DNA from 2 places in the Roseobacter sp. N2S genome. Region 2 is predicted to be linked to the other one. Evidence: riboswitches for the same ligand, from Rfam matches in the RefSeq annotation. Region 2 holds a riboswitch; the other holds the start of a gene.
The links. Region 2 has a riboswitch for thiamine pyrophosphate ahead of thiD (bifunctional hydroxymethylpyrimidine kinase/phosphomethylpyrimidine kinase). Riboswitches for the same ligand answer to the same signal wherever they lie in the genome.

Region 1: another riboswitch for thiamine pyrophosphate. It lies ahead of thiB (thiamine ABC transporter substrate binding subunit); the one in region 2 lies ahead of thiD (bifunctional hydroxymethylpyrimidine kinase/phosphomethylpyrimidine kinase).

What each region holds. Positions count from the first base shown of each region.
Region 1 covers NZ_JAVDQB010000001.1:634,492-642,423, forward strand. Annotated here, with positions in the region: gene GGE09_RS03065 (thiamine/thiamine pyrophosphate ABC transporter permease ThiP) at 1-264, opposite strand, end outside; gene thiB (thiamine ABC transporter substrate binding subunit) at 240-1,238, opposite strand; TPP riboswitch at 1,280-1,385, opposite strand; gene GGE09_RS03075 (hypothetical protein) at 1,551-2,870, shown strand; gene aroC (chorismate synthase) at 3,040-4,143, shown strand; gene GGE09_RS03085 (hypothetical protein) at 4,378-4,794, shown strand; gene GGE09_RS03090 (DMT family transporter) at 4,809-5,684, opposite strand; gene GGE09_RS03095 (hypothetical protein) at 5,797-7,146, opposite strand; gene GGE09_RS03100 (HU family DNA-binding protein) at 7,268-7,543, opposite strand; gene GGE09_RS03105 (AMP nucleosidase) at 7,819-7,932, opposite strand, start outside.
Region 2 covers NZ_JAVDQB010000010.1:75,859-83,790, reverse strand. Annotated here, with positions in the region: gene GGE09_RS19000 (mannitol dehydrogenase family protein) at 1-219, shown strand, start outside; gene GGE09_RS18995 (metal-binding protein ZinT) at 388-1,056, opposite strand; TPP riboswitch at 1,302-1,402, shown strand; gene thiD (bifunctional hydroxymethylpyrimidine kinase/phosphomethylpyrimidine kinase) at 1,467-2,273, shown strand; gene thiO (glycine oxidase ThiO) at 2,273-3,268, shown strand; gene thiS (sulfur carrier protein ThiS) at 3,252-3,449, shown strand; gene GGE09_RS18975 (thiazole synthase) at 3,453-4,226, shown strand; gene GGE09_RS18970 (thiamine phosphate synthase) at 4,223-4,819, shown strand; gene GGE09_RS18965 (ThiF family adenylyltransferase) at 4,816-5,802, shown strand; gene GGE09_RS18960 (ABC transporter substrate-binding protein) at 5,807-6,745, shown strand; gene tenA (thiaminase II) at 6,742-7,425, shown strand; gene GGE09_RS18950 (ABC transporter ATP-binding protein) at 7,422-7,932, shown strand, end outside.

The sequences.
Region 1 (7,932 bases), on a different contig from region 2:
CCGCCGCGCCAAAGCCCGCGCCGTGGGGATTGCGATGGCGACGCTGACGCTGGCAGACACAAGGGCCTGAACTATGGTAAAGCGGATCGCGGCCCAATCGGCGGGGGACAGCCCCCGTTGAAAGGTCGCTTGCGACCAGACCGCCAAGACGGTGCCAAGGGTCAGCACCAGCAGCACAGCAAGGGCCGCGCTGCCAGTTATGGCTTTGAACACAGACACCCCGGCAGGGCGCATGGGTGTTACTTGCTGAGTGCGGTCAGCCATTCGGCCAAGGCTTCTTCACGGATATTTTCGGCGTCCACATCAGATACTATCAAACTGTCCACAGGGGTTATCAGGGTGTTGAACCCCTCTGGCAGGCCATCTGCCGGAAATTTTGCAGGGTACATCCAGTTGGTTGTGGGAATAATAGACTGAAACGCATCCGAGGTCATGAAGGCCAGAAAGGCATCGGCCAATTCCGGCTGGTCGGTCGCTGCCAGTTTGCCTGCTACCTCGATCTGCATGTAATGGCCTTCCTCAAAGGATGCCGCGGATTTGGTGTCATCGCCCTCGGCGACGATGTGATAGGCGGGGGAGGTGGTATAGCTTAACACCATGTCTGCCTCACCCTCTAGGAACATACCGTAGGCCTCGGACCAGCCTTTGGTGACGGTCAGGATGCGCGGGGACAGGGCTTCCCATATTTGATCGGCTTTGTTGGGGTAGGCGGTTTTGACCCACATCAACAGACCCAGACCGGGGGTCGAGGAACGCGGGTCCTGGATCACGATTTTCAGGTTGTCGTCGGCCTCGATCAACTCCTTGAAGCTGCCAGGAACGTTTTCCAGTTTGGTGTTGTCATAGACAAAGGCGAAATAGCCCCAGTCGTAGGGGGCGAAAGTGTCGTCGGTCCAGTCCACCGGAACATCCAGACCCGAAGGCGGGGGCGAGAGTTTGGCGAACAGACCCGTGGCCTTGGCCCGCGCGGTGATGTTGGTGTCCAGCCCCAACACGATATCCGCCTCAGTGCGCGCCCCTTCAAGTTGAAGACGTGACAACAAGGACGCACCGTCCCCCGCGTTCACCAGTTGCAAATCGCAATTGCAGGTTTCCTCAAACGCTTTTTCCACCAGCGGGCCAGGCCCCCATTCGGTGACAAAGCTGTCATAGGTGTAAACGGTAAGAACGGGTTTATCCTGTGCAAGGCCAGCAGTGGCAGCAACAGACAGGCCCGCAGCGAGTATCAGAGATTTCATATCATCAAATCCTATGTGCTACAGACGGGTGGCAGGTTTGGGAGTGATGTCCGCACCTTCCCTCCGCCGGTTTGATCCGGTTCAGGTTCGACGGGTCACGCGAATGCGTATCTCAGGCCACAGAACAGGCCTCCCCGAGGTAGGCAGAGGTGTAGCAGTGCAGGGCTAAATTGCAAGTGAATCCGTGGGTTTGCCCTTTATTCCGACAGGGTATGGTCCCTACAAAATCAAATTTGAGACAAATTTTTGACCAATTGTCTGAATATCCCTTTCCCTAAGTTGAGCAGCTTTTAGAGCATGAGGAATGTAGCAATGGCTTTGAATTATGAGTTTGATGTATTTTCAGTAACTGCCGATAAAAGACCATCCGCTCCTGTTATGCGCGAGATGCTGACTGAGCTTGATCTTAAGATGGAAAACAAGATCGCACGGTTCCGCAGCCATGCCACAGTCGAAGCATTACAGGCTGCCGACCGCCGCGTGCGCGGCATCTTTCGCACCGCTGGTTTTGAAGTAGACCCAAGTGTGCGCAACCCCAAAGACAAGCTGTTCGTAGACCAAGAAGCCCATGCCGTGTTTCTGGTGCGTGTAACCGACGGGATCGAAAAAACCTTCTCTGAAAAAGAGTTGGATAACGATGATATTCTAGCCCTGCCATCCATTGATGCTGCCTACGACGAATGCATCGAGCCGGATGGCGCCTTTGTGGTGCTGGACTGGCTGAATGACACCATTGCCATGCATGAAATGGCGGATGGGGACATTGGCGAAGACGACGAATTTGACGATGATGTCGATGACCTGGAACTTTCGCAAGAAGTCGCGGCGGAACCCGTTGCAGCCCCGGAAGAAGCGGCTAGCGTGCAGGCCGAGCCCGACGTGCTTGCCCTGTCCCCTGCTGATGCCACGGTTCGCCGCGGTGTTGCGGGCGAAATCCGCAAATACAAACTTTTGTCAGACCCAGCAGAGGCAAAATCGCCAGCCGAGGTCCGTGACACCCCCGAGACTTTTGATCTGGGCGTTCTGGAAACCGAAATGGCCGATGTTATGGCTAAAGAGTCCGATGCACCCCAAGCAGAGGTTGCGGCAGAAACCGTTGAAGCGACAAAACCTGCCGCACCTGCCACTCGCTTTACAATCATCCCCAGCGCCTTTGTCGCAAAAGCTGATGATGATGAAGCCGCTGACACTGAAATCATGGATGGTTTCGCAGAATCCGATCTGGGTCTGGCCTTGATGGCAGACAACCACGAACTAGAGGTTCCACAAGAGCAGATCGACCAAACCTGTGACGAGCGGAACGAAACGGATGTGCTGGAAGTCCAAGCCAGAGCGATTGAAAAACCCGCCGCGCCCGCGTTGCACTTTGAAGATGGCGCGCGGCGTCCTCGTAAACCTGTCTCAGCACGCCGCGTTCGGGTTCTGGATCTGGAACAGATTGAAGCCGCCAAAGACTCGCAAAATGACGCGCACACAGATGACGCCATCACGGCACTGGTCCCCCATGCCGCACAGATTGCCCCCCGTGGCATGTCGTTTCTGGCTCGGCTGAATTCGCCTGCAATGGGCGTTTTGGCTGGGGTGGTGTTTTCCGGCGCAGGTATTTTGGCGATTTCCCAAGTGCTCGCATAAGAAGAAATGCGTTGGGCTTTCGGGGCTAACGCGCAGCCTGCCGTCAAAATCTAGGCCATGGTTTGGGGCCACAAGCCGCGTTCAGCCAGCTTTAGCGAAGCGAAACACCATAAATGGGGTTTTCTAGGGGGCGGGGTTGAACTATCAGGCTTTCACAAGGAGAAAGCCCATGTCGATCAATTCCTTTGGCCGTTTGTTTACTGTGACCACTTGGGGCGAAAGCCATGGGCCTGCTTTGGGCGCGACAGTGGACGGGTGCCCTCCGGGGGTGCCGCTGGATGCTGGGATGCTGCAACACTGGCTGGACCTGCGTAAACCCGGACAGAATAAATACACCACACAGAGGCGGGAAGCGGATGAAGTGGAAATCCTGTCGGGCGTGTTTGAAGGTGTCACAACCGGCACACCGATCCAGTTGATGATCCGTAACACAGATCAACGCAGCAAAGATTACTCTGACATCATGGAAAAATTCCGCCCCGGTCATGCGGATATCACCTATTGGCAAAAATACGGCATCCGCGATTATCGCGGTGGCGGGCGGTCCAGCGCACGGGAAACTGCGGCGCGTGTGGCCGCAGGCGGCGTGGCACGTGAAGCGTTGAAAATGCTGGTGCCCGATCTGGAAATCATCGGCTGTATGGTGCAGATGGGCCCCCATAAAATCAACCGCGAGGCTTGGGACTGGGATCAGATCAACCAGAACCCGTTCTGGACCCCAGATGCTGGTGCGGCGCAGGATTGGGCGGCTTATTTGGATGAATTGCGCAAATCGGGCAATTCTGTTGGCGCTGTGATCGAGGTTGTGGCCAAAGGCGCGCCGGCTGGGCTGGGTGCGCCGGTTTATGGCAAGATCGACACGGATATTGCCACAGCGATGATGTCGATCAACGCGGTCAAAGGCGTCGAGATCGGCGCTGGCATGGGTGCTGCGGAACTGACAGGCGAAGACAACGCAGACGAGATTTTCATGGGCAACGACGGCAAGCCTGTCTATTCGTCCAATCACGCTGGTGGTGTTCTGGGCGGTATTTCCACAGGTCAGGATTTGGTCTGTCGTTTTGCGGTCAAACCCACGTCCTCGATCCTGAAGCCCCGCCAGACCATCACCAAAACGGGGCAATCTGCCGAAATTATCACCAAGGGTCGTCATGATCCTTGCGTTGGTATTCGCGCGGTTCCTGTGGGCGAGGCGATGATGGCCTGTGTGCTGCTGGACCACGTTTTACTGCACCGCGGGCAGATCGGCGAAAATCGCGGCAAAATCGGTTAAGTCGGGGTTCGCCCGAAAAACCGTTGATTTATTGCAACACTGGCGGTGTTTACGCCGCGTAATTGGGCGATCTTTGGCTTAACTTGACCATTTGGTCGAGAAATTACTTGTGACTTTGGAAACGATCCTTACATAGCCGCTCAACAATGTTCAGCGGATCGCTCGCGTTTCGGTTGTGCAAATAGCCAAACCCAAATACCTATTTTTTTCAGTTATGGAGGCCACAAGCCTGCTATGGATTACACTTCTATTTTTCAGTATATGGCGGATCGCCATATCGAAGGGCATGACATTATCATGGCGCGGAATTTTAAGTTTCCGCTGCCGATTTTCATTAAGGATCGCGTGTCTTTGGTCCCTTCCGAAGAAAAGTTTTGCAATATTCTGGCGGAATTTCGCGCCACGTTGGAACTGGCGGGCGCTGTCAGCGTCGAGGTGAAGCAAGTCGATGCACAGCACCAAAAAGGCGAAGGTGTGAGCATTTCAATCGTGAAGCGCTTCTTTAACCCGCAGGGTGTGAATGTGTGCACCACCCATGTGACCTATTTTGGTAAGGTCATTGCGAATAAACCGACTTTCCACATGGTCGAATGTACCGAGTTCACGTCAATGAACATGGAAGAACCCGTGATGGATTGCCAGAACGCATAGAATACTCGGACGGTCTAGGCGCCGGTTCGGGCGCTGGTGCGTGACGATTGTACCGCCAGAATACCTGCCATCACGACGGCAACCCCGATTACATCTGTTAGACTCAGGCTTTCACCCAAAATGACCGAGGCGATGGCCACGCCGAAAAACGGGTTCAGAAAGTGAAACGTACTGGCACGGGTGGCGCCAATCCGTTCCACTAGTAGAAACCAGATGATTGTGGCGACGATGCCAGGCATGATGACGGTATATAAAAACGCCCCCAGCAGCGATCCGGTCCACGTAAAACTGTGGTCTTCCAGCAGCATAGCCGGAACCGCCAGTGCGGCACTGCCGATCAGCATTTGCAGGCCGACGACCATCAGCACGTTGCCTTTGGACGATGTGGCCCGCACCGCTAGGGTGGCAATCGCCAGCGCAGTCACACCGACCAGACACAGCAGCACGCCGATCAGATCCACGCCGCCCGACAGCCGCGCGCCCATAATCAGGGCCACACCTGCAAAGCCGATCCCAAGGCCCGTCCAGCCCAACCAGCCCACACGCTCGCCGCGAATGGCAGAGGCAAATCCGACAATCAGCGGCACGGCCGATGCGATGATCGAGGCGAGGGAGGCCTCTATCCTTTGCATCGCCGTAAAAAACAGACCCAGATACAGCGCGTTCTGGCACACACCGAAAATGGCCACGGCCCGCCAGTTTTTACGGTCCAGCCGAATCCGCTGGCCCATCAGGTAGGCGATGGTAATGGCGATCAGACCTGCCAGTAAAAACCGCAAAGCAGAGATGGTTAATGGCGGCGCCTGCAACACAATGATCCGCGCCGAGGTAAAGGCACTGGACCAGATCAAGGCGAAAAACAGCCCCATGAAAATTGCTTTGATATCCAATGGGGCAGTCCTTTAAGTGATACGGCTGTTCGCCGTCATTCCTGCCTGAGGATTATGGGAATGAAAAGGACCCGCCGTGTATTTTGATAGATAGGGTACACCGCTGATCGCGTCAGCCCCAGTCGTAAAACACAAAATCGTCGATGGTAACATCTTGGCGGTCTTGGATCGCGGCGAATTTCACCCATTCGGTATTGTCATAATACCGCAAGGTGCCAAAATCCCGCCGATAGGAAAATTCGTGGGTTTCTATCGTGTCAAAGACCGTTGTGATTTCAAGCGTAAAACGCAACGCCTCGGCGTCGTCTTTTTCGACGACAACAGTGGTATCATCGAGGGATTTTAGGTGATCCCTTGGGTTATCTGTGTCTAGAACATAGCCGAAAGTGAAATCCAAAGCGATTTTATCAATGCCGGTTTTGAAAGAATAGACCCTCGAAAAATAATCAATGTTCGACCCATGAGCCAGCACAAATATGTCAGAGCCTTGCCCGCCGCGCATATAGGCAGTGCCTTCACCCATTACTTTCTTGCTGCCAGTGAACAGGATATCATCGCCCGTGCCGCCGTACAGATAATCCTGCCAGCCCGCTGTCTGCCCGCCTGCGCCAGTGATGATATCATCACCCGCGCCGCCGCGAATAAAGTCGGCCTTGTTGTCGTAACTGCCGATAATAACGTCGTCGCCCCCGTGGCCATTTATCGTAAGGTCTTTGGTGCGGGAGTTTGTGCTGTCCAACCATTCGATATGGTCATCAAACTTTCCACCGTGCAGTTTGGTAACAGAGCGCGCGCCGATGTTTAGGCTGAAGGCCTCAAAATCGGTAAAGCTGGCATTGGCGATGGTCATTTCGCCTGTATTGGCATCGCGAAAATCCAGAACCTTTTCAGAGGTCAGTTGCAAGCCGACCTGATTGGTGTTCAGGAACAGACGGTCCCAGCCCTTGCCGCCATCCACATGCAGGCTGCGGTCTTCCCAGTGGTGACCTTCAGGGCCGAACGTGTCGCCAAACGTGATGTTTGCCTGATCTGCGCCGCGCCCCAAAAAGACCCGATCCACATCACCTTCATCGCTGTTGGTCAGCAGACGGGCATTGGTGAAAAAATCCCCCTGTGCGCCGCCATAATAGTCCGTCGATCCAAAGGTGTCATAAAAGACATCCGTCCCGCCCTGACCTTTCAGCTCGTTGGCCCGACCGTAGGTGTCATCCATTGCGGTGCCGCTGCTTAGGAATACATCCGCGCCGCGCCCGCCATAGATATCCGCAGTGTCCCCGCTGAACATATCCGCCTTTGCGCCGCCGATTACTTTGAAAATCGGGCGGTCCATATAGCTGTAAATATAGCTGTTTATGCCAAAGTCATTTTCACGGCTGGAGGACAGCTCTATGCTGGGTTGATCCGGGTCGGCAGCAATGTCTTTGCCGTTCAGATAGTGGTATCCGTAATCGCCCACAGCCATGGGTATCTCTCTCAAATAAAAGGGTTTCTTTGGAGTAATAGCCTAATCTGAAAGCCGCGTTCAAACAACAAAAAAGGCCACCTGTGATCAGGCGGCCTTTTGAAAAAATACGGGTGCGGGATCAGGCGTTGATCACGTCTTTCAGGGCTTTCGCGATGGTCACTTTTGCAACGCGGTCAGCTTCTTTTTGCATCTGTTCGCCAGTTGCAGGGTTGCGAACCATACGCTCTGGACGGGCGCGGCATGCGAATTTGCCAAGACCCGGGATCGTTGCTGCGCCACCGGCTGCAACTTCTTTGGTGATCACGGCAGCCAGGGCTTCCAGAAATTCGTTTGCGGTTTTTTTGTCGGATTCAGTTGCGTCGGCCAATGCGGCAACGAGCTGAGTTTTGGTCATAGGTTTTTGCGTCACGTGACTGCTCCTCAATGTTCTTATGACATGCCCACGATTGGGGCCCCTAGTGGGTGTCCTGCGGCATTTAACAAGATATTGAGGTGCAGCACAATGATAGAGAGCCCTGAAAAAGCTAAAAAATGCCTATTTTTATGGGTATTTCGCGTTTTCTGAGGATGGCAGCAGGCAAGGTCGAAAATATCCGCTGCACAGGCGGCGGAACAATGGGCGGAACTGGGCAACAGATTGCGTTTGATTTTCTTACGCTGTCATCCCTGCTATAAAAAGGCGGTCTCGTCAAAGCTGCGCAGCTTGCGGGAATGCAGCCGTTCCAGTGGCATGTCGCGCAGGGATTCCATGGCACGAATACCGATTAGCAGGTGGCGCGTCAC
Region 2 (7,932 bases):
TTGCGTGACCCCCGCGAAGCTGAAATCATCCGCGTTTTGCAGGGCATCCCCCGTGACGGAGAATTGATTTCAACGGCGCTACATGAACAGATCGCACTTGTTCCAAAGGCGCTGGTTGAAAGCTCTGCATGGCGGGATTGCGTGGCGGAAATCTTAAACGGCATCTTGGATTTGGGTATTGCAGGGGCGATAGACTTGGAAGCCACGGGCAAATACTGAACCGGAATTAAGAAGCGAGTATTCTAGACGGCTTTCAAGGTTCCCCCAAATCCTAAGGATTTTCAGGGTAAGTTTTGAGAGGCTTATACGTCTGAACTTTCTCGCTTCTTAACCGCCCGATTATATCATTTGGGGCTAGGACTAGGCTTCGCGTTTCCCGTATCGGGCTTAGTGGGCAACCATTTCTGACGCGATCTGCGCGGCTGACAAATCGGCAGGGTAATAGGTTGGCCAATTGGTCACTTCTTTGAGCAAAGCTGCCCGATCGTCGCCCCAATAAAGGTGGTAGTGATCAGCTATTGCGGGCGCAATTTTGTGATCGCTGAACTGGATGAAATTCGGCGCTTCCGCGTCACCACTTTGTTTTTCAAACACAAAACGCACCCCACGATTGCCTGCTTTGTAAGTCAAAATATCGTAGCCTGCATTTCCATATTGCGCCTGAACCGGTTTCCCGTTCCGAAAAAACGTCACACTTTCGCCTTCAAAAAGGATGCGATCCACATCTGTGGCATATCCGGTTTGGTAATATGTTTTGTACTCTTCGGCGGTCTTTTCCCCATGTTCGGCTTTGTGCTGCATAACGCCGTCCAATGCGCCACTTTGCAAAAGAGGATAGACAGATTGCCAGTCCCCCGCCCAATCCGACAAAGTGCGGGCTTTGATCTGACCGTCGTCGAAAATCCCTTTGTAGATGTCATCCGCGCTGTGGTCATGGGCATGGCTGTGCGCCTTGCTTTCAGAGGTGCTGGTTGTTTCGGCTAAGGCGGGTGCGGCAACTGTAACCAGTGCGGCAAGGGTTAGGGCGCTCAGTTGTTTCGGGATTTCCAAAAACATGTAAGTCTCCATTCAGAGGTTGGTTCGAATATTTGATTCGCAATGTAATAACATTACAATTAACTCACTACCCTAACTTCCCACCCACGGCAATTCCCATTCGCACCAGCCCGCGCAGAACGCGTGGCAAATGTTCAAATCCGGAAAAACCCACATTTGTCATTTGGCTGTTGTGATCCGGTTCAATCCAAATTAGCGTTGCAACTGAAATCCGATTGCGGCCCTGAAAATCCGCTCGGTAGAAATTTTATCCGTCGGGGAGCCTTTAGGGGCTGAGAGGTGCGCGCACCGACCCGTCGAACCTGATCCGGGTCATGCCGGCGTAGGGAACGGGTACACTGCGTCACTGCATTCGTAATGCGCAGGCTCATTCTTTCGCTGGTCGTCCCACAACCGATGGAGACACACCAGTGACTGGCAAACCCCCAATTGCCCTTACGATTGCAGGCTCTGACAGCGGCGGCGGGGCTGGCATTCAGGCCGACCTTAAGGCGATGTCGGCCAATGGCGTTTACGCGGCAAGTGTAATCACCGCAATTACGGCGCAAAACACACGCGCTGTCACGGCGGTGCATGAAGTTCCGACTGATGTGGTTGCCGCGCAAATAACGGCTGTGCTGTCTGATATTCCGGTTCAATCCATCAAGCTGGGAATGCTGTTTTCCCCTGTTATTATTGATGCGGTTGCGCGATGTCTGGTCAATTTCAAAGGCCCCGTTGTCGTGGACCCTGTGATGATCGCCAAATCCGGTGATGCCTTACTGCAAGAGTCCGCCGTTAAAGCAATGACAGCGCAAATTCTGCCGTTGGCCACACTTCTAACCCCAAATCTGCCCGAGGCCGCCCGTTTGTTGGGCATCCCAGAGGCCGGATCAACCGTAGAAATGGCCACGCAGGGCAAACGTCTTTTGGACATGGGGCCACAGGCGGTTCTGATGAAAGGTGGCCACGCCATAGGGGGGACTTGCACGGATGTTTTGATAGACGCCTGTGGTGTGGTCACCACATTGTCAGCACCTCGGGTGCTTACGAAAAACACCCATGGAACAGGCTGCACCTATTCCGCAGCCATTGCCGCGCATTTGGCGAAAGGGCTGAACCTTCAGGCCGCCGTGACCGCAGCACACGGGTATTTGCAGGGTGCTATTGCGGCGTCTGACCAGTTACACATCGGCGCGGGCCATGGGCCAGTCCATCACTTTCACGGGCAATGGTAATGGTTGAAGTGACCATCATCGGCGCAGGCGTTGCGGGCCTGTGTGTGGCCCGCACCCTGCTGGATCGGGGGGCATCCGTCACTCTTGTGGATCGTCAGGCCGATCTAGGCCCGGCGGCTTGTTCGTGGTGGGCGGGCGGTATGCTCGCCCCGTTTTGTGAAGGCGAAAGCGCCGTGGAACCCGTGATCCGTCTGGGGCAAGAGTCTGCGATGTGGTGGGCGGCAAAAACCCGCGCCGTGCAGCAACGCGGCTCGCTTGTGGTGTCACCGGCACGGGATAAGGCAGAACTGATCCGTTTCGCTCGCCGCACTTCCCAGTACCGAGAGGTCGGGGCTGATGAAATTTCCGATCTTGAACCGGATTTGGGCGGGCGGTTTTCCAAAGGTTTGTTCTTTGAATCCGAGGCCCATCTGTCCCCACGTGATGCTCTGGCCCAATTGCGGGCCAGCCTTGTGGCCGACGGGGCAGAGTTTCAGCAGGCGGATGCCGATCCTGACAGCTATGCACAGCACGGGCTGACTGTGGATTGCCGCGGGTTTCAGGCGCGCGCACAGCTTTCGGACCTGCGCGGGGTCAAGGGCGAAATGTTGGTGTTATCCTGCCCCGAGGTCACGCTGCACCGTCCCATCCGCCTGCTGCACCCGCGTATTCCGCTGTACATTGTGCCGCGCGGTGACGGGGTTTTCATGCTGGGCGCTACCATGATTGAAGGGCGCGCAGGCAAACACATCACCGCCCGCGCCCTGTTGGAATTGCTCAGCGCCGCCTATGCCCTGAACCCCGCCTTTGGCGAGGCCGAGGTGCTGGAAATCGGCGTCGACAGCCGCCCCGCCTTTCCCGACAACCTGCCGCGCATCCGCCGCAGCGGAAACCTGATCCGCGCCAACGGTTTGTTCCGGCACGGTTTTCTTTTGGCCCCTGCGCTGGCGCGGATGGTGGCAGAGCTGATTTTTGACAACACAACACCGGAGGTGATGGATGAAACTGCAACTTAATGGCGCGACCTTGGATGTAGATGTCGCAACTTTGGACGGGCTGCTGACAGCGCAGGGTTTTGGCGGTGCAAAGGTCGCAACGGCTGTGAACGGCCAGTTCGTCCCTGCTCCCTCCCGCGCGGATCATCCCTTGGCCGAGGGTGATTTGATCGAAGTTCTTGCGCCCATGCAGGGGGGGTAGATCATGCGTGAATTTTACGGCACCGCCCTTGCCAACGGGTTCATGCTGGGTACGGCGCAATACCCGTCACCTGCCATTCTGGCGGATGCATTCCAGCGCAGTAAAGCCAGCGTTGCCACGGTTTCTTTGCGCCGCGAAAGCGGGCAGACCCGCGCGGGGCAGGATTTCTGGCAGATGATCCGCGATCTGAACGTGCATATCCTGCCCAACACCGCAGGCTGCCATAGTGTGAAAGAGGCCGTCACCACCGCCCATATGGCCCGCGAGGTGTTTGATACCAAGTGGATCAAGCTGGAGGTCATCGGCGAAGAGGACACGCTGCAACCCGATGTGTTCGGGCTGGTCGAAGCGGCGCGTATTTTATCCGAAGACGGCTTTCAGGTTTTCCCCTACACAACCGAGGATCTGGTGGTCGCGGACAGGTTGTTGCACGCAGGCTGTGAGGTTCTGATGCCTTGGGGCGCGCCGATCGGTTCGGGATTGGGGCTGAACAACCTGTTCGGCCTGCGGGCCATGCGGGCGCATTTTCCCGATGTGCCTTTGGTGATTGATGCGGGTCTGGGCCTGCCGTCACAAGCGGCGCAGGCGATGGAACTGGGGTTTGACGCAGTGTTGTTGAACACCGCAGTCGCCAAGGCAGGGGATCCAGCGGCCATGGCCGAAGCCTTTGCAACCGCCATTCGCGCAGGCCAATTGGCCGCCGCTGCCGATCCGATGGAACCCCGCGACATGGCCGCACCCTCTACCCCTGTTATCGGAAAGGCGTTTTTACAATGAAACTTGATCGCTTCTACCCGATTTTTGACAGTGCCGATTGGTTGGAACGGCTGGTTCCGCTGGGGATCAAGCTGGTGCAATTGCGGATCAAGGACGCCAGCCCTGCTGAAATCCGCGACCATATCCGGCGGGCAAAGGCGGTTTGTGCCGATCGGGGTTGCACGCTGATTATCAACGATTACTGGCAAATCGCCATAGACGAGGGCTGCGACTATATCCACCTTGGTCAGGAAGATCTGGACGACGCGGATATTGCGGCCATTCGCGGTGCCGGGTTGCGTCTGGGGATCAGCACCCATGACAAGGCAGAACTGGCCCGTGCGCTTGAATTAAACCCCGATTACATCGCGCTTGGGCCGATCTATCCCACCATCCTGAAAAAGATGAAATGGCATGAACAGGGTATTGAAAAGCTGACAACATGGCGCGAACGGATTGGCACGACCCCGTTGATTGCCATCGGTGGTATGAATATTGACCGCGCGGCGGGGGCGTTTGCGGCAGGCGCGGATGTGGTGGCGGCTGTCACCGACATCACCCTGCACGCCAACCCCGAAGACCGCATCCGCGCTTGGCTGGCGGCAACACGATGAACAGGTATGAACGACAAATGATCCTGCCCGAAGTCGGCACCGCAGGCCAAGCCGCGATCCACGCCGCTCGTGTTCTAGTGGTTGGTGTCGGGGGCTTGGGCGCACCTGTGCTGCAATATCTGGTGGGCGCAGGCGTCGGCCATCTGACCCTGGTGGACGGGGATCACGTGTCCTTGTCCAATCTGCACCGCCAGACCCTGTTTCGCGAAACCGATATAGGCCAGCCCAAAGCCGAAGCTGCCGCAGCAACCCTGCGCGAATTGAACGGGGATTGCACGATCACCGCAATTGCCGCGCCCCTTGACCCTGAAAATGCCAAAGCTCTTGTGGCGCAAAACACCTTAGTTCTGGATTGCGCAGATAGTTTTGCCGCCAGCTACACCCTGTCCGATCTGTGCCACGGGGCGGGCGTTCCGCTGATCAGCGCCTCGGCGCTTGGGTTTGCGGGCTATGTGGCAGGGTTTTGCGGTACAGCTCCATCATTGCGGGCGGTTTTCCCTGACCTGCCAGATCGCGCCGCCACCTGCGCCACAGCGGGTGTATTGGGGCCAGTTGTCGGGATGATCGGGGCGGCACAGGCGCAAATGGCTTTGGCGGTATTGATCGGGCAGGCCCCGTCGCCTCTGGGTCAGTTGATCAGCTTTGATCTGCAAAACTTCCGCACTGGCGGCTTTCGGTTTGATACGGCACCAGAGCCTTATGCCGACCTTGATTTCATCGCAGCAAGCCAGATCACTGGCAGTGATTTTGTCATAGACCTGCGTGATACCGTTGAAGCCCCCTCCCCCGTTACCCCGACCGCGCAGCGGTTAAGCGTTGCAGAGTTCACCCAAAATACCCCCAAACCATCCCCCGATCAAAGAGCGGTTTTTGCCTGTCGATCGGGCCTACGCGCTTGGAATGCCGCTGTGCATCTTCGGGCCTGCTGGGATGGAAAAATCTCTTTGATCGCCCTTGGCGACACGTCAAAAACTGAAAGGTAACCTAATGAAATTAACCTCCCTTGTTGCAGCACTGATGCTGACCGCCTCGCCCCTGTTGGCCGCCGATAAAATGACCCTGCTGCTGGATTGGTTTGTGAACCCCGATCATGGCCCGATCATTGTGGCGCAGGAAAAAGGCTATTTCGCCGATCTGGACCTAGAGGTTGAGATCATCGCCCCTGCTGATCCATCCGATCCGCCCAAACTGGTGGCCGCTGGCAAGGCCGATCTGGCAATTGCCTATCAACCCCAGTTGCATTTGCTGATCCACGAAGGTCTGCCGCTAAAACGGGTTGGAACGCTGGTCGCCACCCCGTTGAACTGTCTGCTGGTGCTAGAAGACGGTCCGATCAAATCCCCCGCTGATCTGGCAGGCAAAAAGGTCGGGTTTTCAGTTGGTGGCGTGGAAGAGGCAGTGTTGGGCGCGATCTTGCGCCACAATAACCTGTCTTTGGAGGACATCGAATTGGTCAACGTAAACTGGTCTCTGTCGCCGTCTTTGATGTCTGGCCAAGTGGATGCCGTTATCGGCGCATACCGGAACTTTGAACTGAATCAGATGGATATCGAAGGCGTCAAAGGCACTTGTTTCTTTGTGGAAGAAGAAGGTCTGCCCCCCTACGATGAACTGATCTATGTGGCCAATCCTGACACAATGGACCAAGATAAAATCGCGCGTTTTTTGGCGGCGACTGAAAAAGCCACCCAATATATCGTCAATCATCCCGAAGAAAGCTGGAAGACCTTTTCGGGCACTTCGGCAGAATTACAAGACGAGTTAAATGCCCGCGCATGGGCCGACACGATCCCCCGTTTTGCCCTGCGCCCCACCGCGATGGATGTGGGCCGTTATGCCACGTTTGAATCCTTTCTGCACGCGGCGGGCCTGATCCCAAGCCAAAACCCCGTGTCCGCAATCGCAATTGACGTGACAGCACAATGAGCACGCCAGATTATGGAAAAACCTTCGCGATCTGGCGCGAAGGGGCGGCAGGGGTATGGCAAGATTATACCAACCACCAGTTTGTCGCGGGTCTGGGGGATGGAACGCTGCCCCGTAAGGCGTTCTTGCACTATTTAATTCAGGACTATGTCTTTCTGGTGCATTTTTCCCGTGCATGGTCGCTGGGAGTAGTGAAATCCGAAACCCTCGAAGAAATGCGGGTGTGTGCCGGTACAGTCGATGCGCTGGTCAATCACGAGATGTCGTTGCATGTGAAAACCTGCGCCGCCGAAGGCATAGACGAAGCCACGCTGTTTAACGCCGCCGAAGACGTCGAGAACCTCGCCTATACGCGCTATGTTCTGGATGCAGGGCTACAGGGGGATTTTCTGGATCTGATGGCAACCCTTGCGCCTTGTGTGATGGGATACGGCGAAATCGGCCTGCGTTTGGGCCAAAACAAATCCGCCGATACGCCCTATACGGACTGGATTGAAACTTATGCGGACCCAGAATATCAAACCGTCTGTGCCACAGTGGGTGCGATGATTGACAACGCGGTTGCGCGCAGGATCGGTGATCTGGGCCTTTCGCCACGGGCAGGCGTTTTGCAGGACCGTTTCACAAAGGCCACAGCCCTAGAGGTCGGATTTTGGCAAATGGGGCTGAACGCGCGATGACACCTCCGCCGGGCATTACCCTGACAGGCCAGCATCGTTTGAACGGCAGCGTTTTGTTCGATGCAGACTTGCACCTGCCCGGCGGGCGATGGACCTGTCTGCTCGGGCGGTCTGGCGTTGGAAAATCCACCATTCTGCGCCTGATCCTTGACCTTGAAACAGGCGGGCAATTCGCTGGGGGTATTGATGCGAGCGACGGAAAACCGCTTACGGGGCGCATCGGGTATATGGCGCAATCCGATCTGTTGTTGCCTTGGTTAAGCGTGCTTGAAAACATCTGTATTGGCGCCCGTCTGCGCGGGGAAACACCTGACCTGTCCCGCGCAAAAACCTTGTTAGAACGCGTAGGTCTTTCTGGGCAATCCGCGCAAAAGCCAAATGCCTTGTCGGGGGGGATGCGCCAGCGCGCGGCCCTTGCACGCACTTTGATGGAGGATCGCCCCATCGTGTTTCTGGATGAACCGTTTTCGGCGCTGGATGCAGGAACCCGTGCCGATATGCAAGAAC